3 regions of the Arminella tumorigenes genome follow, and region 1 is predicted to be linked to each of the others. Evidence: predicted binding sites of a transcription regulator. Region 1 holds the regulator's gene; each other region holds the start of a gene.
What was found. The regulator PhoB, encoded in region 1, activates phosphate uptake and scavenging genes when phosphate is short. The targets are predictions, from matches to a motif close to TGTCATNNANCTGTCAT.

Region 1 (2,271 bases):
TCGCGTCAGCGTCGAAAACAGTCGGTCCAAGAAGGGCACTGGCCTCGGGCTCGCCATCGTCAAGCACATCCTGACCCGTCACCGAGCCCGGCTGATCGTCAAATCCGAAGTCGGCCGCGGCACGGATTTCACCGTGCGCTTCTGAATAACCTGGTGGCGCTTTATTGGGCGCCGCGAAAACTGAATTAATTCAATGATTTCGATTGTCATAATTGTTTCATTGGCCTGACATAAAAGGGCGAGCATTAGGCCGATATCAAAAAGGGCCTCGAAAAGGCGAAACGCGTTGCCGTCGCCGCGCCGAGCAGACCTACGTTCCGTGACGCCTTTCAATTTGAGGATAGAAAATGGTTTCGACACACATTCATTCCGCCTACGACGAAGATTTGAAATTCCTGACGCGGCGCATCTCCGAGATGGGTGGCCTTGCCGAGCAGATGGTCGGTGAATCCGTCCGCGCTCTGGTCAATGGCGATGTCGGACTGGCCCAGAAGGTCATCTCTGACGATACGATCCTCGATCATGCCGAGCGCGAAGTCGGCGACAAGGCGATCCTGACAATCGCACGCCGCCAGCCGATGGCTGCCGACCTGCGCGAGATCATGGGCTCGATCCGGATTGCCGCCGATCTGGAACGCGTCGGAGATCTTGGCAAGAACACTGCCAAGCGTGTTATCGCTGTGCAGGGCACCGGCGTACCGCGCAGCTTGGCGCGCGGCATCGAGCATTTGTCAGAACTGGCGCTCGTCCAGTTGAAGGAAGTCCTCGACGTCTATACGACCCGCTCGCCCGACAAGGCTGTCTCCATCCGCGAGCGCGACGAGGAAATCGACGCGATGTACACCTCGCTGTTCCGCGAGATGCTGACCTACATGATGGAAGATCCGCGCAACATCACCACCTGCACGCATCTGCTGTTCTGCGCCAAGAACATCGAGCGCATCGGCGACCACGCCACCAACATCGCCGAGACGATTTTCTACATGGCGACCGGTGCATTGCCCGAGGGCGACCGCCCGAAGGACGATACTGCCAACACCGTCGGCGCCATGACGGAATAGGCCCGAAGGGTTTTTGAAGGAGAGCGGGCCCCATGGTTCCGAGAGTTGCCGTCGTAGAAGATGAAGAAGCGCTGAGCGTGTTGCTGCGCTATAACCTTGAAGCAGAAGGTTTCGAAGTCGATACGATCCTCAGAGGCGATGAAGCCGAGATGCGCTTGCAGGAGCGCATTCCGGATCTCCTGATCCTCGACTGGATGCTGCCGGGTGTTTCCGGCATCGAACTGTGCCGCCGCCTGCGCATGAAGCCGGAGACCGAGCGTCTGCCGATCATCATGCTGACGGCGCGTGGCGAAGAGAGCGAACGCGTCCGGGGCCTTTCCACGGGCGCAGACGACTATGTCGTCAAGCCGTTCTCTACGCCAGAACTGATGGCCCGCGTCCGCGCCATGCTGCGCCGCGCCCGCCCTGAAGTGCTCTCCAGCGTCCTTCGTTGCGGCGATATCGAACTCGACCGCGAGACGCACCGGGTTCATCGCAAGAGCCGCGAGGTTCGTCTCGGCCCGACAGAATTCCGCCTGCTGGAATTCCTGATGGCATCGCCAAGCCGTGTGTTTTCCCGCTCGCAACTGCTCGACGGCGTCTGGGGCCATGACATCTACGTCGACGAACGCACCGTCGACGTGCATGTCGGCCGGCTGCGCAAGGCTCTGAACTTTTCCAACATGCAGGACGTCATCCGCACAGTACGCGGCGCAGGCTACTCCATGGAAGTCTGAAGCTGTGCAGGTGACTAAAGTCCGCCGTTTCGCGGGTTGAAGCTATAAGGGTTGGCAATCGTGCATTGCCAGCCATCTGCCCGGGGTCATGCCGAAGGCCGCCCGGAAATGGCGGGTAAAATGTGCCTGATCGGCAAACCCCGCTTCTGCAGCTGCTCCGGCAAGGCTATAGCCGGCACCTAGCAGCCGCTTGGCTCGGTCAAGGCGGCGCATCACGAGATAGCGGTGCGGACTGGTGCCGAACGCACGCCGGAACTGCCGCGCCAGCTCGTATCGGTCCAAGCCGCTGATCGCCTCCAACGTTTCGGAACTGACACCCTCTTCGCAATGCTCGGTCAAAAAATCACGCGCCAGCATGACAGCTGGGCGATCGATTCTCGTGGGTGCTTTCCTCGGGTCGTCGGCCTGTCGGAAGAGTCCTGCCGTCAGCCGCGCAACCGCGTCGTCCATTGCCAGATCGTTCGGCGCATGGTCGAGATCCGACAGGATGTCCG
Region 2 (2,271 bases), 480 kb from region 1:
GGGTCCGTTTGTTCCGCCTGGTGCCTGGCTCCGTTCCAACGCTGTCCTGCAACTAAGCTCCTGTCCTTGTGAAGCCCGACGGTGCGGCCAGGCCTGGCACTCACATCCGTCTCGCGTGTTTCTTTACGAAGCCGGATACGGCTGGATCACCGCCAGGCGGGGAAGATGCGAAACATGGCGGAATTCCGCCCGCAGAATGGCTCAACATCCTCTATTTGTTTCGACATTTATATCGACCGTACACAATTTGTGTGCCCCGAAAGTGCTGATATAGCGGTGCAGACGCTAGTCTTGCCTTTAGTCGCTGATATATCCTCATCCTATGGACACCAATCGCGTTTTGAAATTCAGCGTCTGGATTTATATCGCAGCCCTCGTCGTGCTGACGCTTGCGCATGTGAATTGGCAGGCCGAGATTGGCAATCCGTTCAACATCTACCATATCGTCGCACTTTGCATCGCAGGCTGCCTGGCCCGACTGGCCTACCCTGACTCACCGTCTTTCGCCTTCCTGATGATGATTGCCACCGTCAGCGCTCTGGGGCTGGCCCATGTGCTAACCATCGGCAATGACGGTCGCCCGTTCGATATCATCGTCAATATGGCGAGCGGCATGTGGGGCGTCGCCCTCGGCGCTGTTATCGACAGGACGCGCCTCCCCTCGGCCTTCCGCCGCGGCGCCACCGACTGAGATACCGCTATCCGCGACTGTGCCATCCTGCTTGCAGTGTGATCCGCCAGGGTTGTGGTATCAACATTTCAAAACCTGTCATCCAGCTATCATGTTGCCGCCATAAACCGTGCTGAACGGTGGCGGGGCTTTGTCGATCTCTTGAAAAAGACAGCTCCATCTCCGAAGCCGCAGCCGATGCGGTGCCGATCATTGATGGAGGATATTGCGATGAAGACCCCGGTATTGAAGACGATCCTGCTTTCGACAGTCCTCCTGACGGCTTTTGCGGTGGCTCCGGGCCGTGCCGACGATACCGCTCCGGCCGCTGGCCAGACACTCGTCAACAAGGGTCTCGTCGGCATCGGCCGCATCCCGGCCAGCCAGCGGGATTCGTTCGGCGAGACATTCGGCTCCGGCTCGGGCATGGCGATAGATCCCCGCACCTGGACGCGCACCGCCGAGGGGTACAAGGGCAAGCTCTGGCTGCTGCCGGACCGGGGATACAATGTCAGCGGCACGACGGATTACCGTCCCCGTCTCAATACCATCGACATCCAGATGACGCCGACCGCGCCGGGTACCGCACCTCCCTCGGGCAAGGAGCAATCCGGCGTCACCGCCACACTCGCCAGCACCATGCTTCTGAAGGACGACAAGGGTGCCGACATGACCGGCCTCGATCCGTCAGCCGGTGTGCGGCCGGCGAGCGCGACGCTGCCGATGCTGCCGCAGGCGTCCAATGGCAAGATCTCCCTCGACAATGAGGCGATCGCCCGCCTTGCCGACGGCTCGATGCTGATCAGCGACGAATACGGCCCGAACATCTATCATTTCTCGGCAGACGGCCGGCTCGTCTCGGCAACGCAGCCGCCGGCAGCGCTGATCCCGATGCGCGACGGCAAGCCGAATTTCGCCTCCAACAATCCCGGCCCGGGCGAGAAGGCGCCCGAGCCCAAGGATCCGCAGACCGGACGGCAGAACAACCAGGGCCTCGAAGGCATGGCTATGGCGCCGGATGGCAAGACCGTCATCGCTGTGCTGCAATCCGCCACGCGACAGGATGGCGGCGACAGCGGCACCACGCGCCAGAACACGCGCGCCCTCGTCTATGACGCCAGCGATGTCGATCATCTGAAGCTGGTGCACGAATATGTCGTGCCGCTGCCCGTCTTCACCGATGCCAAGGGCAAGACGGTAGTGGCCGCCCAGAGCGAGATCGTCGCGCTCTCGCCGACGACATTCCTGATGCTCGCCCGCGACAGCAACAACGGCTATGGCGTCAAGGGCGACAAGTCGCTGCACCGCGCTATCGATCTCGTGGATGTCTCCGCCGCCACCGATATCGCCGGCACCGCCTTCGACGCCGACAAGCCGGTGGCACCGAAAGGCGTGCTCGACCCCTCCGTTACGCCCGCCAAGCGCACGCCGTTTATCGACCTCAACGACGATGCGCAGCTTGCCCGCTTCGGCCTCCACAACGGCGCGCCGAACGACCGCAACAACTTGTCCGAAAAATGGGAAGCCATGTCGCTCGTAAGCGTCCTCGACCCGAAACTCCCCGACGATTACTTCCTGCTTGTCGCCAACGACAACGACTT
Region 3 (2,271 bases), 1.5 Mb from region 1:
CGCATAGACCAACAGGACGGTCGCGAAGTCGTCGGTCCAGAACAGCGCGATCGCGGTCAACAGCGACAGGCCCCCGGACCAGAGAAGCACGGTCGCCCGCTCCCGCATCCTGTCGGCAAACAGCGCCACGACTGGCGCCACCAGCACGCGCACGACCATCGGCAGGGCGAGAATGATGCCGATCTGCTGGTCGTTGAACTTCAGTGTCGCGAGGAACAAAGGAAAGAACGGCAGGGCGATGCCGTTGACGATCAGCGGGGCACAATAGGACAGGGCGCTGCGCAGCCGGAAATAGGCAGGAGCCTCCCTGCCCGTCGAAGTCATCGTTGCGGGAATCATGACAATGCCTGATTTGGAACCGCTGATTCCCCTACCACGCATTCGCCATCGCGCCTACGGCGCCTTCAGGTCGGCGGGAAATTCAAAGAGCTGGAAGGCCTTGTCGGCTCACTCGGCGGCGGTCAAACCGGATGCCGCTTTTGCTTCGGCCATCATCAGCGCAAGGTCCATGGCCGGGCGCGACGGCAGGCGATCCTGGCGGCTCTCTGCAACGGCCGCAGCAGGCTTGGCGTCCAGGATCTGGCGCCAGGTGATCAGTTCGAAACTGCCATCCTCGTGCTCGGCAATCGCCGTGCAGCTTTCCACCCAGTCGCCGGTGTTGATGTAGCGCAGGCCATCGATGTCCTCGATGACGGCGTGGTGGATGTGGCCACAGATGACCCCGTCGGCATGGTTGCGCTTTGCCTCTTCGGCCACCACGCGCTGGAACTCGCCGATGAAGTTGACCGCATGCTTGACCTGCTGCTTGGCCCAGGCCGAGAACGACCAGTAAGGCATGCCAAGCCGGCGACGAATGCTGGCGAGCGCGATATTCAACACGATGGCGACGTCGTAGGCCCAGTCGCCGAGATAAGCGAGCAGCCGGGCGTTGCGCACTACGACATCGAACTCGTCGCCGTGCAGCACGAGATAGGTCTTGCCGTCGGCAGTGGTGTGGATCGCCCGTTGGGCGACCTCGATACCGCCGAAATGGCTACCCGGGAAATCGCGCAGGAATTCGTCGTGATTGCCGGGGATGTAGACGATGCGCGTGCCCTTGCGCGCCTTGCGCAGGATCTTCTGGACGACGTCGTTGCAATCCTGGGGCCAGTACCAGCTGCGCTTCAGGCGCCAGCCGTCGATGATGTCGCCGACGAGGTACAGGGTATCGGCTTCGTGATAGCGCAGGAAGTCGAGAAGATAGTCCGCCTTGGCGGCCTTCGATCCCAGATGAACGTCGGAAATGAACAGGGTTCGGAAGTGTCGAGTGTCCATCAATGTCTCCACGAACGTAATGCCCGTGCCCCAATCTTCGCTGTGCCCGGAATAATCAGACTCGTGTTTCAGGAAGATGACATCACATCCAATTCGAGCGCGAAGATGGCGTAGCTTACCCTGCCGCGCATCGGCAAAATCTTGCCGCCCCGCCACAATTCCGTACTGTGCACCCCCGAGGATTGTTGTATGCAGTGACGTGAAATCGTTAGACGAATGGTAATGGAGAAGCGTGATGGACCCGCAGGATGCATCGAAGGCACAGAAGAACATGACCAGCGGTGACCTCGACGAACAGGCGCTTTTCTTCCACCGCTATCCCCGTCCGGGCAAGCTGGAGATCCAGGCGACCAAGCCGCTCGGCAACCAGCGCGACCTGGCGCTCGCCTATTCGCCGGGCGTCGCCGCTCCCTGTCTCGCCATCCGCGACAACCCGGAAATGGCCGCCGAATATACCTCGCGCGCCAACCTCGTGGCCGTCATATCCAACGGCACGGCTGTTCTCGGCCTCGGCAACATCGGTCCGCTCGCCTCCAAGCCGGTGATGGAAGGCAAGGCCGTCCTGTTCAAGAAGTTCGCCGGCATCGACGTCTTCGATATCGAGATCGAGGCACCGACCGTCGACGAGATGGTGTCGACGATCTCGGCACTGGAGCCGACCTTCGGCGGCATCAATCTCGAGGACATCAAGGCGCCCGAGTGCTTCGACGTCGAGCGCCGGCTGCGCGAGATGATGAAGATCCCGGTCTTCCACGACGACCAGCACGGCACTGCGATCATCGTGGCCGCCGCCATCCTGAACGGCCTGGAACTGGCTGGCAAGACGATCGAGAACGTCAAGATCGTCGCATCCGGTGCCGGCGCTGCCGCCCTCGCCTGTCTCAACCTTTTGGTCATTCTCGGCGCCAAGCGCGAAAACATCTGGGTCCACGATATCGAGGGCCTGGTCTACACCGA

Region 2: PR017_RS02905 (esterase-like activity of phytase family protein) is a predicted target of PhoB. The motif match lies at 768-784, and genes of this name have one in related genera.
Region 3: PR017_RS07815 (UDP-2,3-diacylglucosamine diphosphatase) is a predicted target of PhoB. The motif match lies at 1,380-1,396, and genes of this name have one in related genera.

What each region holds. Positions count from the first base shown of each region.
Region 1 covers NZ_CP117255.1:116,972-119,242, forward strand. The annotation lists gene phoR (phosphate regulon sensor histidine kinase PhoR) at 1-145, shown strand, start outside; gene phoU (phosphate signaling complex protein PhoU) at 348-1,061, shown strand; gene phoB (phosphate regulon transcriptional regulator PhoB) at 1,094-1,777, shown strand; gene PR017_RS00615 (AraC family transcriptional regulator) at 1,820-2,271, opposite strand, start outside.
Region 2 covers NZ_CP117255.1:594,680-596,950, reverse strand. The annotation lists gene PR017_RS02910 (hypothetical protein) at 323-691, shown strand; gene PR017_RS02905 (esterase-like activity of phytase family protein) at 902-2,271, shown strand, end outside.
Region 3 covers NZ_CP117255.1:1,571,171-1,573,441, forward strand. The annotation lists gene PR017_RS07810 (MFS transporter) at 1-339, opposite strand, end outside; gene PR017_RS07815 (UDP-2,3-diacylglucosamine diphosphatase) at 448-1,314, opposite strand; gene PR017_RS07820 (NADP-dependent malic enzyme) at 1,550-2,271, shown strand, end outside.